DNA from 2 places in the Roseivirga sp. UBA838 genome. Region 2 is predicted to be linked to the other one. Evidence: riboswitches for the same ligand, from Rfam matches in the RefSeq annotation. Region 2 holds a riboswitch; the other holds the start of a gene.
What was found. A riboswitch is a leader RNA that binds a small molecule or an ion and turns the genes downstream of it on or off. The one in region 2 is predicted to bind S-adenosylmethionine.
Positions count from the first base shown of each region.

Region 1: another riboswitch for S-adenosylmethionine. It lies ahead of B3O12_RS02570 (homoserine O-acetyltransferase family protein); the one in region 2 lies ahead of B3O12_RS14365 (homocysteine S-methyltransferase family protein).

Region 1 covers NZ_DBHC01000008.1:144,907-152,973, forward strand. Annotated here, with positions in the region: gene B3O12_RS02555 (YeiH family protein) at 1-602, opposite strand, end outside; gene B3O12_RS02560 (threonine synthase) at 616-1,797, opposite strand; gene B3O12_RS02565 (LysR substrate-binding domain-containing protein) at 1,860-2,756, opposite strand; SAM riboswitch class I at 2,880-3,006, shown strand; gene B3O12_RS02570 (homoserine O-acetyltransferase family protein) at 3,165-4,232, shown strand; gene B3O12_RS02575 (homoserine dehydrogenase) at 4,229-5,506, shown strand; gene nqrF (NADH:ubiquinone reductase (Na(+)-transporting) subunit F) at 5,633-6,937, shown strand; gene B3O12_RS02585 (sugar phosphate isomerase/epimerase family protein) at 7,507-8,067, shown strand, end outside.
Region 2 covers NZ_DBHC01000040.1:52,590-60,656, forward strand. Annotated here, with positions in the region: gene B3O12_RS14350 (DUF885 family protein) at 1-450, shown strand, start outside; gene metF (methylenetetrahydrofolate reductase [NAD(P)H]) at 567-1,520, opposite strand; gene metH (methionine synthase) at 1,564-4,275, opposite strand; gene B3O12_RS14365 (homocysteine S-methyltransferase family protein) at 4,374-5,396, opposite strand; SAM riboswitch class I at 5,437-5,541, opposite strand; gene B3O12_RS14370 (hypothetical protein) at 5,650-6,387, opposite strand; gene B3O12_RS14375 (hypothetical protein) at 6,387-7,136, opposite strand; gene B3O12_RS14380 (hypothetical protein) at 7,124-7,621, opposite strand; gene B3O12_RS14385 (phosphatase) at 7,795-8,067, shown strand, end outside.

The sequences.
Region 1 (8,067 bases), on a different contig from region 2:
ATTACCTTGGCAGTAGTTGCCAACTCAAGTGCCTCGTCTCCAAAAACACCCGCTGCGCCAATTACAGAACTCGTATCGTGTATTGCCACAGCACACCACAATCCAAACTGATGGTTACTCATGTTTAATGCTGCGCCAACTGCCGGAAAAATAAAAACAGCAAGAGCGTTGAGCAGAAAGACCACCCCCAGAGCGGACGATGTATCCTTAGGTGTAGCCCCAACCAAGGGAGACACGGCAGCAATGGCACTACCTCCACAAATAGCAGTTCCGTAGGTGATTAATTGTGGCAACTTCCCCTTAAAGCCAAGGCGGAAAGCCAATAACACTCCTCCCAAAACAACCACCAACACCGAAAGTGATGTGAGCCAAAGGCCTTCACTGCCCACGACAAATACCTGATTAAGGTCTATGCTAAACCCTAAGCAAACAATGACTATTTGCAATAAAAAGTGTCTGACCTTGGCCAGTTGATTTTCGAAGACAGCCCCAAGGCTATTTCTAAAAACGAATCCTAGACTTAATGATATGGCCGGATCTAAGGCAAGCGCGAAACACAGCAGTAAAGCCAAAACCGTAAGCCCTTTTTGCCAAAACCCCATAGCTGTGTTTTAGCTAGTCTAAATTCTCTAAGTACTTATAACCACTACCGGTGTTGATCATCAGTACGCTGTCAGTATCAGAAATATGCTGAGATGCTTTTAGTTTAGGTATAGCCTTAAGCAATGCAGCACCCTCAGGAGCCACCAATACTCCTTCCGAAGCGGCCATTTCTTTTACTCCTGCAACCATTTCTTCTTCACTAATGGCAATACCCGTTCCTCCCGACTCATAAATAACTTCCATGATCATATCTTCCCCAAAGGCTGTAGGCACAGCCAAACCATTGGCCAGCGATTCACGATAGGCTTTAGTTGACCTGTCAACCCCATTTAATCGATCCACTATTGGGGCACAATTTTGAGCCTGCACAACAATCATACGCGGCAATCGTGCGGAAGAATCGAGCCAACCTAAGTCCATCATTTCATAAAAGGCCTTCCAAATACCTAGAAGCCCGGTTCCTCCACCAGTAGGATAAAGAATCACATCGGGTAGATTCCAGTTGAGTTGCTCCACCAACTCATAGCCCATGGTCTTTTTACCTTCTAAGCGATACGGCTCTTTAAGAGTAGATATATTAAACGCTCCGGTCTCTTTCTCAAGTTTTGCGGCCAAAGCACCACACCGATCAATCAGCCCATCAACCAGAATTAGCTCCGCACCAAAATACCGGCATTCGTCCTGGAAAATCCTGGGCGTATGCTTTGGCATTATTACGGTAGCCTGCATACCGGCTGCGGCACAGTATGCACTCATAGCCCCACCTGCATTACCTGCTGTAGGAATTACACAGTGTTTCACTCCAAACTCTTTGGCTTTAGAAATTGCCATGCTCAAACCACGTGCTTTAAACGATCCGGTTGGGTTCAGCGACTCGTCTTTCATTTTCAAAGACTCTAAACCATAGGACTGTGCTAATTTCTTCAGGTTAAGAATAGGGGTCATCCCTTCACCCATCGATACAATATGATCATCCTTCAAAATGGGCAGAACCTCCTGATACCTCCACATGGTAGCAGGCCTGCCGGCCAGGTCTTCCGGGCGAAGCGACTGGGCAAAGTCATACTTAGCAACCAATGGTTTCTGGCAACAGTGGGCATAGGTCTGAAGAGTGTTTAGAGGGTAGTGCTTATTACAATGAGAGCACTCCAGATGAGTGGCCAGTGAAATGGAAGGGGCTATAGACTGATGCATGCCGCAAAACTGCATCGTCAATCATAACCAATCAAATGAATTAATGTAACAACCTATAACCGTTAGTTATAAATACTCTTTGCCTCGCGGATAAACGCACGGGTGGTATCGGTGAGGCTTTCTCCCGTCCTTGTGACAAAATTAAAGCTTCTCTCTATGAGTAACCCAGGAATATTCACCTCCTGAAGAAGCCCCAGAGCCACTTCACGCTTTATAGCCAGCGGAGAGAGAAACCCAATAGAATCATCTTCAATAAGAAAGTTCTTTAACACTTCCGTGCCACCAAGCCTAACTTTTATATTGAGATCGCTCGCTTTAATATTCCATTTAGACATGGTTCTGGACCAAGCCGAAAGAGTTCCTGAACCAATCTCTCTCATGGCCAGTGGTGCGGCCTTAAACTCATCCATAGAAACCTCTCGTCCGGCAAAAGGACTACGCGCAGAACACACTGGCACAATGCGGTCGTTCATAAAGAATTCATAATGCAGCGCATTAGACTCTTGCTTATCTTCTACCACCGCCAAATCGATTTCATGTGCTTTCAAAGCTTTAAGTACATTTTCCGTATTCCGATTGATTAGGGTAATTTTAACCAGCGGCCATTTTTTACGAAAAGAAGAAAGCACCCTAGGCAGTACGTAAAGCGAAAGTGTGGTGCTAGCTCCAATTTTAAGCTCGGCCTTTGCTGTCATCCGGCTTTTTATGATCTCTACATCTGCCTCCATTCTGTTCTGAATCAACTTGGCTTCTCTTAAATAGGTAAGCATTTTTTCGCCCTGAGGAGTAAGTGCAATGGCATTCCCCTGGCGCTCAAAAAGCGGCACTTCAATAAGCGATTCCAGCTTTTTTATTTGCTTACTTACGGCAGGCTGAGAAATACATAGCACCTCGGCCGCCTTAGAAAAACTCAAGTGGCAGGCTACAGCATAGAATACTTCATACGATACAGACAGCATGGTTGCAATATAAGAAGCTCTTTGAGCTTACTTAAATTTCCTTTGGCTTGTTTTGAAATGTGAAAAACGCCTGTTACGTTTGCACCATCAAGTCATTCAATCCCGATTCAAAGGGAACGAATCGATTTATAAAGAAGCGTGGAGAGACAGGCTCTATGAAGCGCTAGCAACCACTCCCGATCCATCGGGAAAAGGTGCTAAATCCTGATCCCAAAATGGGTGCCAGGTGGCATTCGGGAGAATATAAATTGGTTAAACATGCTTTCTAATCCAATTACAAAACCTTTCAGAGGTTGGGTGAAAGCCACCCAACAGGCAGCGCTTATTACCATTATTTGTTCTGATCGAATGTGTTGTGCCTAGGCCATACACCTTCTAATCCACTTTTCACACAAATCATTTCAGAACATGTTAATTCAAAGCCCTAAAGGGTCGGCTGTAGCCAGTGCTCAGCCAGACGCTATACAACAATTTATTATAAAAGGAGATTTTAGCCTGGAAAACGGCAGCTTTCTTACCGATCCGGTTATAGCCTATCATACCTTCGGAAAGCTAAATGCCAGTAAATCTAATGTCGTATGGATTTGCCATGCCCTTACAGCCAATGCCAACCCGCTGGAATGGTGGCCCGGACTGGTAGGCGAGCAATACCTCATTAATCCAAGCGAACACTTTATTGTTTGTGCCAACATACTAGGCTCATGCTATGGGAGTACAGGGCCTAAAGACTTCAACCCTGCCACCGGTGAGCGTTATTTGAGAGACTTTCCATTGCTCACGATTCGAGACATGGTAAAAGCCCATGAGCAGCTCAGGCAACATCTGGGCATAAACCGCATTTACCTGGGCCTTGGAGGTTCCATGGGTGGGCAGCAAATTTTGGAGTGGGCTATTGAAAGCCCTACACTTTTTGAAAACCTCTGCATTATTGCAGCCGGGGCCAAAAGTTCGCCATGGGGAATAGGCATACGTTCTGCTCAACGCATGGCTATTGAAGCCGACCCAAGTTTTTTCTCGAGCTCGCCAAAAGGTGGCTGGAAGGGACTGGAAGCTGCACGCGCCATGGCTATGATTTCTTACCGAACGGATAAAATCTATAATGAAAATCAGGAGGATGGCCAGGAAAAGATTGACGGCTTTAATGCCGAGAGCTACCAACGCTATCAGGGTTTAAAACTTCAGAAACGCTTTAATGCACACAGCTACTATGCGCTTTCCAAATGCATGGACACACACGATGTAGGTCGCAAAAGAGGCGGAGTACAGCAGGCGCTCAAACGGGTGAAAGCCAACACACTAGTGATAGGTATTAATTCAGATTTACTATTTACCCGCAACGACCAGCAAATACTGGCTCACGGAATAAAACATTCAAAACTCACTTTTATAGACTCAAACTATGGACACGATGGCTTTTTAGTAGAAGCCAAAACCATTTCAACCCACATCGAAAACTTCTTAAACGAGCACCCATGAAAAACATCAATATCGGACTCTTTGGCTTTGGCTGTGTTGGCCAGGGACTTTACGAAACGTTGAATAACTCCCGAAACTTTGCGGGTGAAATCAGCAAAATCTGCATTAAAAACCCCGAGAAGAAAAGAAAACTGCCGGCTCAACTCTTTACTACCAAAAAAGAGGAGATAATCAATGACCCAACCATTGACATAGTGGTTGAACTAATTGATGATGCCGAAGCGGCATTTTACATTGTAACAGAATCACTCAAAGCGGGGAAATCGGTTGTTACGGCCAATAAAAAAATGGTGGCCGAAAACCTGGAGACTTTGGTAGCACTGCAGGAGCAAACAGGAAAAGCGGTGCTCTACGAAGGAGCAGTCTGCGGCAGTATTCCTATTATTCGTACCCTTGAAGAATATTTTGGACATGAACCGCTGCTAGAGGTTAGAGGCATATTCAACGGCTCTACCAACTACATCCTCACTAAAATATTTAATGAACGGATCGACTACCCTAAAGCTCTTAAACAAGCTCAGGAACTCGGCTTTGCCGAAAGTGACCCCACGCTGGATGTTCAGGGCTATGACCCCAAATACAAACTAAGTATTCTGCTTACCCATGCCTTTGGCATTCATGTGCACCCAAACGACATTACCAATCTGGGTATTGACCGCCTTAAAGCGGCCGACCTGGAGTATGCCAGAGCTCATGGTCTGACCATTAAGCTGGTAGCCCAGGCACGCAGAATTGGTGACAAAGTATATGGCTTTGTTATCCCTCAATTTGTAGAACCTAATCACAGCCTGGCTAGCATTGAAAATGAGTTCAATGCAGTGACCATTCATGGTGAATTTTGCGATGAACAATTATTCATTGGCAAAGGAGCCGGAAGCTTGCCAACCGGAGCAGCCGTACTCTCCGATATATCGGCATTGAGCTACGACTATAAGTATGAGTATAAAAAACACTATAACTTAGGTCAGCTACCTTTCAGTAATCAATCGCCCGTGCAAGTATATGTCAGCTATAATTCACCGGAAGAAGTAGATCTTACCGACTTTGAAAACATTCAGGAGAAATACTTCAGCTTTGATCACTGCTATATTGTGGGGCACGTTTGTATTGGCAAGCTTCAGCAAAGCCAATGGCAAAACAATCCCAATATTAATGTAGTTCTCACAGCAGAAGCATGTCAGACCAGTCTGGGCAACCTGTGTGTATCTGACTTAAAAGAGGAAATTTCAGAACTAAAGAAAGGACAAAAAATCAGGGAAAGAATCACTGTTTAGGCCATTTTCCGGACAACTATCTTTTTTCAGGTTCTCTTACTGATTTAATCTTTTAGTCAATATATTTGTAGCCCTAACGGCCAGTCTGGCTATAACACAAAATATTGATTTAAAATCGCTTAGTAGATGTCATCTATCATTATTACTTCAATAGTTGCGTTCTCTGTGGTAATCTTGCTATTGGTTCTGATTCTGCTCTATGCACAATCAAAGCTGGTGCAGTCGGGAGACGTTAAAATCATCATCAACGGAGATGAGAAGAATCCCGTAATTGCTTCGGCAGGTTCTACCCTCTTGAACACACTATCGGGTCAGAAGATTTTCCTCCCATCCGCATGTGGTGGTGGAGGAACTTGCGCCATGTGCAAGTGTACAGTGAAAGAAGGAGGAGGAGATGTGTTGCCTACAGAAGTAGGCCACTTGAGCAGATCCGAACAAAAAGAAGGTGTTAGACTTTCTTGCCAGGTAAAAGTGAAGCAGGATATGCGCATTGAAATACCGGAAGAAATCTTCGGTATTAAGAAATGGGAATGCGAAGTAGTTTCTAACTACAATGTGGCATCTTTCATTAAAGAATTTGTGGTGAAGCTTCCTGAAGGAGAACACCTTGAGTTCGAAGCGGGAGGTTATATTCAGGTAGACGTTCCGCCAATTACCTGCGACTTTAAGGATATTGACATAAAACCTCATCCGGAAGACCCTGCCGGCCCGGACAAGTTTAAGGGCGACTGGGATAAGTTTAACCTGTGGGATCTGAAAATGGTGAATAAAGAACCCGTGTTCAGAGCTTACTCTATGGCCAACCACCCGGCTGAAGGAAACATCATTATGCTGAACATCCGTATTGCTACCCCACCTTGGGACAGAGCAAACAACAAATGGATGGATGTGAATCCGGGTATCTGCTCTTCTTATGTATTTACCAGAAAGCCTGGCGACAAAGTAACCATTTCAGGACCTTACGGAGAGTTCTTTATTAAGCCTACCGATGCAGAGATGCTCTACATTGGTGGTGGTGCCGGCATGGCTCCAATGCGATCTCATCTCTTCCACCTCTTCCACACCCTAAAAACCGGAAGAAAAGTAACCTACTGGTACGGTGGTAGATCTAAGAGAGAGCTTTTCTACCTGGAAGATTTCAGGAAAATAGAAAGAGAGTTCCCTAACTTCCAGTTCTTTGTGGTGCTTTCTGAGCCTCTTCCTGAAGACAACTGGAAAGTGAAGAAAGATATTCACGATAAAGAAGGAGACGGTTTCCTCGGCTTTGTTCACCAGGCGGTTATAGACCAGTATTTGAGCAAACACGATGCCCCTGAAGAAATAGAATTCTACTTCTGCGGACCTCCAATGATGAACGCAGCGGTTCTCAAAATGTGTGACGATTGGGGTGTGCCTGATGAAAACGTTTCTTTTGACGACTTCGGAGGTTAAATAAACCCAACAAAATATTGAAAGCCATCTGTGAAAGCAGATGGCTTTTTTGTTATTCATTTTTCCACAACACAAGTTTACCTACCACACAGATACTAGCCAGTTACAAACAATGAGCAGATCCTTCGACATCGCTCAGAATGAAAACAATCAGACTTAGACATCCACATAGGCAGACAAGATGCATGGCAAGCCTGATCTTATCGAACTTCTCACCACAAACTGATACTCAGAACAAATAAAAGGAGAGCGAAGTAATACAACCCTACGAAGACCTTCACTCAGAGAGCTTTCTCTCTTAGCCCCTCAACCTCATTCTCCAAAAGCCTGTACCTCATAAACCAAGGGCCAAACACTTCCAAAAAGTGTCCAGAGGTAAAATCATCAACTCCCTTTATTTCCCCTCCCTTGAGTAAATAGTATATATGCAATACAATCTTTACTATCATAAACAAGAATGCCAGAAACAGGGATACAAAAGGGAAAAGCATACTACAAAGGGCCAACTATTCTTAGCTTCATCTAATTAATGTAGTCATTTTGTATATTCAACACTGAACCTTAATACTATGACACTGAAACGCAGAAACTTTTTGAAAAAAGCCGGTGGTTTTGCAGCCGGTCTGGCACTAGCGCCCTATGCCTGCGCTACCGAGAAAGAAGCTGAAGTAACCGCAAGCAATGCTTTTGGTATTCAGCTATATACCTTACGCGAAGATTTTCCCAAAGACCCCAGAGGAGTATTAGCTCAGTTGGCCTCTTTTGGCTATAAGCAAATAGAAAGCTACGAGGGACCTCAAGGCATGTTTTGGGGCATGACCAATAAAGAGTTTAAAGCCTACATGGGCGAGCTGGGTATGGAAATAGTGGCCAGCCATTGCGACATTGACAAAGACTTTGAACGCAAAGCGGCCGAAGCGGGAGAAATTGGCATGAAGTACCTCATTTGCCCCTGGCGAAGTATGCAAACGCTCGATGAATATAAAAGTGCTACTGAAGATTTTAACCGGAAAGGGGAAATATGCCGAGCCAATGGTCTGCGTTTTGCCTACCACAACCATGCCTACAGTTTTACCCAGTTAGACGGGGTGTATCCTCAAGACATTTTTATGAAAGACTCTGACACCAAT
Region 2 (8,067 bases):
TGGGATATGGACTTTCCACGCTCACCCGAAGATAGAATAGGAATGTTGTTTTGGCGAATGCATCGCTGTGCAAGAATTATATTTTCTCTAAACTATCATTTGGGCAAATGGACTCCTCAGCAATGCATTGATTATTTGGTAGACCGTGTTGGGCACGAAAGAGCCAATGCCGAAGGAGAAGTAAGAAGATCGTTTACTGGAGGCTATGGGCCGCTCTATCAAATTGCCTATATGGTTGGCGGCCAACAGTTTTACGCTTTAAAAAGAGAACTGGTAGATAGCGGAAAAATGACTCTCAAAGAGTTTCACGATGCTGTAATGAGGGAAAATGCCATGCCTGTTGAAATGGTACGCGCCTTACTCACCAACGAAAAGCTTAGCAAGAATTTTGAAACCAGTTGGAGGTTCTACAACAATGAATTGAACAGGCAAAGCATGAAGAAGTACTAGGTTAATTCTTTGTTGAGAGTGTTGAAATACCAACACACCTGACTGTTGCAGAAGCCCATCCACATCATCAGAGTAACGGACAAAGACTTTGATGATGTGGAGTTTTCAATGGCATTTTAAAACAAAGCCTCGGCAATTCTCTTAACTACCTGGCTCTTGCTCATGGTGTAATAATGGAGCACCGGCACACCTGCCTCCATTAGTTCCTTAGATTGTTGAATAGCCCAGGCAATGCCTACTTCTCTGGCTTGAGCATTATCCTTACACTTATCTAGTTCATCTACCAAATCATCGGGTAAGTCTACATGAAATATACTGGGTAGAATGTTCATGTGGTTGAGAGTGGTTATTGGCTTAATACCCGGTATAATAGGCACATCGATACCATTTTGGCGGCATCTATCTACAAAGTCGAAATACTTCTTATTATCGAAAAACATCTGGGTGACAATATAATCGGCTCCCATGTCTACCTTTTTCTTCAGGTATTTGAGATCCGATTTTAGGCTGGGCGCCTCAAAATGCTTTTCCGGATATCCTGCAACTCCAATGCAGAAATTCGTAGGATTTCGTTTTACCTCTTCATGCATATATCGGCCCTCATTGAGTTCCAACACTTGTTGGAGTAGCTCGCTGGCATAAGAATGCCCTGCCGGATCGGGAACAAACCTACCTTCTGACTTTATGGCATCTCCCCTAAGTACCAATACATTGTCGATACCCAGAAAATCCAGATCTATAAGTGCGTTTTCAGTCTCTTCTTTATTAAAACCTCCGCAAATAATATGGGGCACGGCATCTACATGATACTTATTCATTATAGCCGCACAAATACCTACAGTTCCCGGTCGCTTACGGGTAGTAACTCTCTCTAAAAGCCCATTTTCGCGCTTTTTATACATGTACTCTTCCCTATGATAGGTTACATCTATAAAAGGCGGTTTAAACTCCATTAGCGGATCTATGGCATCGAAAATATTCTGTACACTTTCTCCTTTTACCGGTGGTAAAATCTCAAAACTAAAGAGAGTTTTGCCCTTGGCGTTTTTAATATGTTCTATGACTTTCATGGGTGTCGGTTATCCGTTTGTCAGTTTGTAGTTTTCAGGCTCATTACACATCATAACTCAAGTTGGGAGCCAGCCATTTTTCAGCCTGTTCAATGGTCCAGCCTTTGCGAGAGGCATAGCTTTCTACCTGGTCTTTTTCAATTTTCCCCAAACCAAAATACTTGGCTTCCTCATGCATAAAATAGAATCCGGAAACAGAGGCCGCAGGATACATGGCAAAAGACTCGGTTAAACTAATTCCGGTGTTTTTCTCAACCTCCAGTAAATCGAAGAGTATCCCCTTTTCTGTGTGTTCAGGACAAGCCGGATACCCAGGTGCCGGTCGAATACCCTGATAGCTTTCTCGAATTAATTCTTCATTATTCAAAGCCTCCTGAGGAGCATAGCCCCAAAGTTCTTTTCTGATTTTAGCATGCATCAACTCTGCAAAAGCTTCGGCCAAACGATCGGCCACAGCTTTTATCATAATTGAGTTATAGTCGTCATGGTCCTTTTCATACTGCTCAATCAATGGCTCAATACCAATTCCGGCTGTAACGGCAAAAGCACCCATATAGTCGCTGCCTTGCCCCTTGGGAGCCACAAAGTCCGCCAGTGACAAATTAGGAAGTCCACTCCCCTTTTTACCCTGCTGACGGAGCATATGAAAGGTTTTTAGCACTTCAGATCGTGAATCGTTTGTGTAAACTTCTATGTCATCACCTACCGAATTGGCCGGATAAAGCCCCACTACGGCATTGGCAAAAAGCAGGTTGTTGGCAATTACTTTTCTAATCATTTCCTGCGCATCATCATATAACTTGCGCGCTTCTTTGCCCACCACTTTGTCTTCAAGAATTCTTGGAAACTTCCCTTTGAGCATCCAGGTACTGAAGAAAGGAGTCCAATCAATGTATTGAGCTATTTCTTCCAGTGAATAATCATTGAAAGTTTTATTCCCTATGAATTTTGGTTGAACAAATTTCTTTGCCGTCCAATCGATTTGAAGCCTGTTGGCCTGTGCTTCCTCATAAGGTATGTAGTTTTTGACCTGTTTGCGGTTGGCATGATCATCTCTAAGCCTGGCGTATTCTGTTTTAACCCGGCTGTATATGCTTGGGTAGGTCTCCTTACTAATAAGTTCTCCGGCTACCGGCACCGATTTAGAAGCATCTAAAACATGAACTACCGAACCGGAATATACAGGGTCTATTTTTACTGCAGTATGAATACGGCTTGTAGTGGCGCCACCTATCATTAATGGAATCTGCAAGCCTCTTCTCTCCATTTCTTTTGCCACGTGCACCATTTCATCGAGTGATGGAGTAATGAGCCCGCTCAAACCTATAGCATCCACTTTATGCTCAACGGCAGCATCGAGAATTTTTTCGGCCGGCACCATAACACCCAAGTCTACAATATCGAAGTTGTTACAGGCCAATACCACTCCCACTATATTCTTACCAATGTCATGCACATCTCCCTTCACTGTAGCCAGAAGTATTTTTGCCGCTGAGCTTTGGTCGTTATTAGCTGCTTTTTCTTCTTCAAGAAAAGGAAGAAGGTAAGCTACTGCCTTCTTCATTACCCGGGCACTTTTTACTACCTGAGGAAGAAACATTTTACCGGCACCGAACAGGTCGCCAACCACGTTCATTCCGTCCATTAGCGGACCTTCAATCACCTTCAATGGCTTTTCATACTTCTGACGGGCTTCCTCTGTGTCTTCATCAATAAACTCTACTATACCTTTTACCAGCGCATGCTCCAACCGTTTTTCAACCGGTTCCTGCCTCCAGGAATCGTCTTTTACCTGAACTTTTCCGGAACCTTTCACTGTTTCGGCAAATTCCAGAAGTCGTTCGGTGGCATCGGGCCTTCTGTTCAGAAGAACATCCTCTACACGTTCGAGTAAATCTTTAGGAATATCATCGTAAACCTCCAGCATAGTGGGGTTCACTATTCCCATATCCATTCCTTCTTTAATGGCGTGATACAAAAAAGCAGAGTGCATGGCTTCTCTAACCGGGTTATTCCCTCTAAAAGAAAAAGACACATTGCTAACTCCTCCGCTCACATGTGCTCCGGGCAGGTTTTCCCTAATCCATCGGGTAGCTCTAAAGAAGTCAACCGCATTGTTGTTGTGTTCTTCTATGCCCGTAGCCACAGGGAATATATTAGGGTCGAAAATGATGTCTTCTTTGGGAAATCCTACCTTCCCTACCAGTATGTCATAAGAGCGTTTGCATATCTCTATTCTTCGCTCATACGTATCGGCTTGCCCTTTTTCATCAAAGGCCATTACAATAACTGCCGCCCCATAGCGCTTTACCTTAGTAGCCTGTTCTATGAAAGTTTCTTCGCCTTCTTTAAGAGAAATGGAATTGACCACTCCCTTACCTTGAATGCACTTTAATCCCGCTTCAATAATCTCCCATTTAGAAGAATCTATCATTATGGGAATTCGGGCGATATCGGGTTCTGCGGCTATCAAATTAAGGAACTTTACCATAGCCGCCTTGCCATCCAGCATCCCTTCGTCCATGTTTACATCTAGGATCTGAGCTCCTCCTTCTACCTGATCTCTGGCAATTTCAAGAGCCTCATCGTACTTCTCTTCCTTAATTAGGCGGGCAAAACGCTTGGAGCCGGTCACGTTGGTTCGTTCACCCACATTTACAAAGTTACTCTGAGGCGTAACTATCAGGGGTTCAAGACCTGAAAGCCGCAGGGTAACTTTGTTGTTTTGATCTAGGTTTGGCTGCTTAGAATCCATGGTGCTTGTTCGGTGATTTTTTAGATAATTGAATCATTTGATAGCTCTGCGAAATAGTGTTGAATCATTCGAGTGATTTGCTTCCATTGCCATTCTAATTAATTGCCTGAAACAATGGAATGTGAGCTATGGACTAACCTTGGTGAATACCTGGAAGCCTCCTGGGCAATGAGCCTTATATGCTCAGGCGTAGTGCCACAGCAGCCTCCCACAATATTGAGAAACCCATCTTTCAGGAATTCTCCAACCTGCTTTACCATTTCTTCAGGAGTTTGGTCGTACTGACCAAATTCATTGGGTAACCCCGCGTTGGGGTGTGCACTGGTGTGAAAAGGCGCTTTTTCTGAAAGGGTTTCTAAATACGGGCGTAGTTGTGCTGCCCCCAAAGCACAATTGAGGCCAATAGAGAGTATGGGCATGTGCGAAACAGATATCAAGAAGGCTTCGGTAGTTTGACCCGACAGAGTTCTGCCACTGGCATCGGTTATGGTTCCACTAACCATTACAGGCACGCGCTTTCCTTCTTCTTCCAGTAGCTCTGAAATAGCAAAAAGAGCTGCCTTAGCATTGAGTGTATCGGTTATGGTCTCTACCAAAAACAGATCGACTCCTCCATCTAACAAGCCTTTGGCCTGTTCTTTAAAAGCTATTCTTAACTGATCGAAATCAATGTTTCTAAAACCGGGGTCATTGACATCGGGCGACATGGAGGCCAGCCTATTGGTTGGCCCCATAGAACCGGCCACAAAGCGAGGCTTTTCCGGTTGCTCGCTAGTAAACTCATCGGCCACCTCTCTGGCAATTCTTGCCGATTCATAGTTAATGTCGTAAACAGCATCTTCCAAATGATAATCGGCTTGGGCAATTGTGGTGGCACTAAATGTATTCGTCTCCACAATATCGGCACCCGCATCAAAGTATTGTCGGTGAATTTCCTTGATTATATCGGGCCGGGTAAGGGAGAGTAAGTCGTTGTTTCCTTTAAGGGGATGAGGATGGTCTTTGAAACGATCGCCTCTGAAATCATCTTCAGTAAGCGTATGTCGCTGAATCATGGTACCCATAGCACCATCTAAAACCAGTATTCTTTCTTTGAGAATTTTCTCTATGTCGTAAGCCATTTTACAGATTTAGGGCTTACCGAGAAATTTGGAAGGATTACTCTCATCTTTTCCCCGATGCCTCGAGGCTAGGAATTAGCACCAGGTATTACCCAGGTTGCTAAGACATCTCAGGGCCTAGTCCCTCCGTCTTTCTTGATAAGCACTGCAAATAAAGCGAAAGTTTATGTAGCTACATAACTGGCAAATGGAAAATATGACTGAGGCTGATATTTCGAATGAGTAAATCGAAGTATTACATTGGTTCGGCAGGTCATTTTAAGAGACGTATGACAAGCTTGAATGAGACATCCACAGCCCACTGTAACCTGGCTGAAGAAGAGCCTTCTCTGAATTTTAAACCGTATTCTTTCTCATATTCAATGGGCTTGCGATCATCGGCTTTCAATTGACTAGACATAGCCCCCAGAGCTATGGAAGACTCAAAGTAAAATGGGCCTGCAATTTCTGCTACAAAACCCAATTGAGTCCGTACTCCCACCCTTTTATCAACCATACCATAGTTTACGCGCTCAAAGTAGTCGCAATCTTGCCCACAACTCAGCTTATAAGTTCGGGTTCGGTCGAAACCAAGTTCATTATAGAACAACTCCAGTCCATAGTAGGGAATTACACCTTTAGATGCCTGAGAGACTCCTAAAACAGGCCGACCGGCAATTTGCAAAATTGGCTGTCCATGGCTTATGTATTGTTTAAAAATCAACGATGATTTAAAGCCTGACTTATTACTAAAATAGAGTTCATCATAGTTCAAAACATTTCTATCTATCAGCCCTCCAAGTCTTAGTTCAATTCCTTTGCCTGTTGGCCATACGTATTCACCCGCCAGCATGTGAGAAGTGAACTGGCCTATATACTGAGAACCATAATATTTGAGCATCAGCCTTGGCAAAACTTCATAAGCAGAACCGTCAGGCTGACTTCTCTGCGCAAAAGCCTTGGATCCACAACAGAAGAGTACAATGTAGTAGAAAAAAACAAACCTACTCATTAGTCTATTTTGGCCAGAATCTGAAACACTCCGCTGTCAGTATAACTTACATTATAAATGCCTTTATCTGTTCTCACTATAAGGTGTGTTGGTGCGTGTATTACATCTAGAGGGGTATCATTGCTAAAATCGAAAAAGCCTTTTAACACTATATTATAAGGGTCGGAGATTCCATAGAGGGCTATTCCACCTCTCTCGCAAACGATTAAATGAGAGCCTCTAACGCTAAGGCCATAGGGCGCTTCTATGTTGTATGATTTGATAAACACAGGGGTTTCAATGTCACTGATATCTATCGCATCCAGTGACTCATCGGCATCGAATCGACAGCCACTATTGCGCAAAGTTGAAAAGGCCACACCATTAGCAGCTACTACCGGATCGCAAGCGGTCAGATGAGAGTAACTGGATATGAGATCGAGAAAGTTATTGTCGTCAAAACCGAGAAAGAACACCTGATTATTGCTACCTACCAAAGCATATTCACCGTATGGGTAAATGGTCTCAAGACCACCGGAGAAAAAAGTAAGCGAACGTCCCTCCGTCAATGATCCATCGTGCTGTATAAAATACTGATCAATGGCGTTTTCATGCAGCACCAACAGGCTATTCTGCACTATGGCAAACTTGGCCAAAGATCCACCTGTTCCAGTGCCTCCCAAATCGGGGGTAAAATCGTTGCTGTCGGTCTGACAAGACACTACTATTATAGCCAAAAGGGCTAAAACCAAACTTCTTACCTGTAGCATTTCGGGTTATTTATAGTGGTCAATTGCCAGCCAACTACTCTTCCTTTCTTAGGATCGGCACATTCAAAATAATAACCAGTGCCAGGAGGAACGGCTACGTTCAAATCTTCTCTGTTGAGAATTGACTCGTGTTCAGACAGCACTCTTATGTTGTTCAGATCATTGACATCGATGGCCAAAACAGACATAAACTGATTGACATACAAAATTCCATCTTTCATGGCCATATTTTCAGCCCCCAGTATTTTCAAAAAGCCTCTGTTCTGTGGAGCCTCTGGGTCTGTGTTGTCTATCAGATGAATCCCTTCTCCCGTTTCATTGATAAGCAACAAATTGCCTTTAAGATAAATTTGTCCGCCATTCACTATTGGTCTGGCTTCTTCTAAACGGATTGAAGCATCGTTGTCCGTAGCATAAACCGGCTTATACCCCACTACATCTCCTTCTGGAAATTCAGGAGGCGGATTGAAACATGCTTGTACCAAACATATTAAAATGAGACAAGTGTAAACTCTTTTAGACACAATCTAAGATAGGCTTACTTTCTGTAATGAAAGATGGTCATCAATTAAATAATTGTTATCAAATGCAACATTATTGCACAAACAAGAGCTAATGAATACATGTATAAATCTGAAATTGAGTGTAAATTGGAGGCTTGAAGTTAGCAGCGATAGATATTGGTTCAAATGCCATTCGGTTTCAGGTAACTAATGTAATGACCTATGAAGGTCAGCACTATTTTAAGCGGTTAGAATACGTACGCTTTCCTTTACGGCTTGGTCATGATGTTTTTCAGCACAAGCGAATAGGCCCTGAGCAGGAAGATAAGTTCATTCGGCTGATGAATGCCTTTAAAATTCTCATTGACCTATACGAAGTAGATAAATACTACGCCTGTGCTACTTCGGCCATGCGAGAGTCTCAAAAC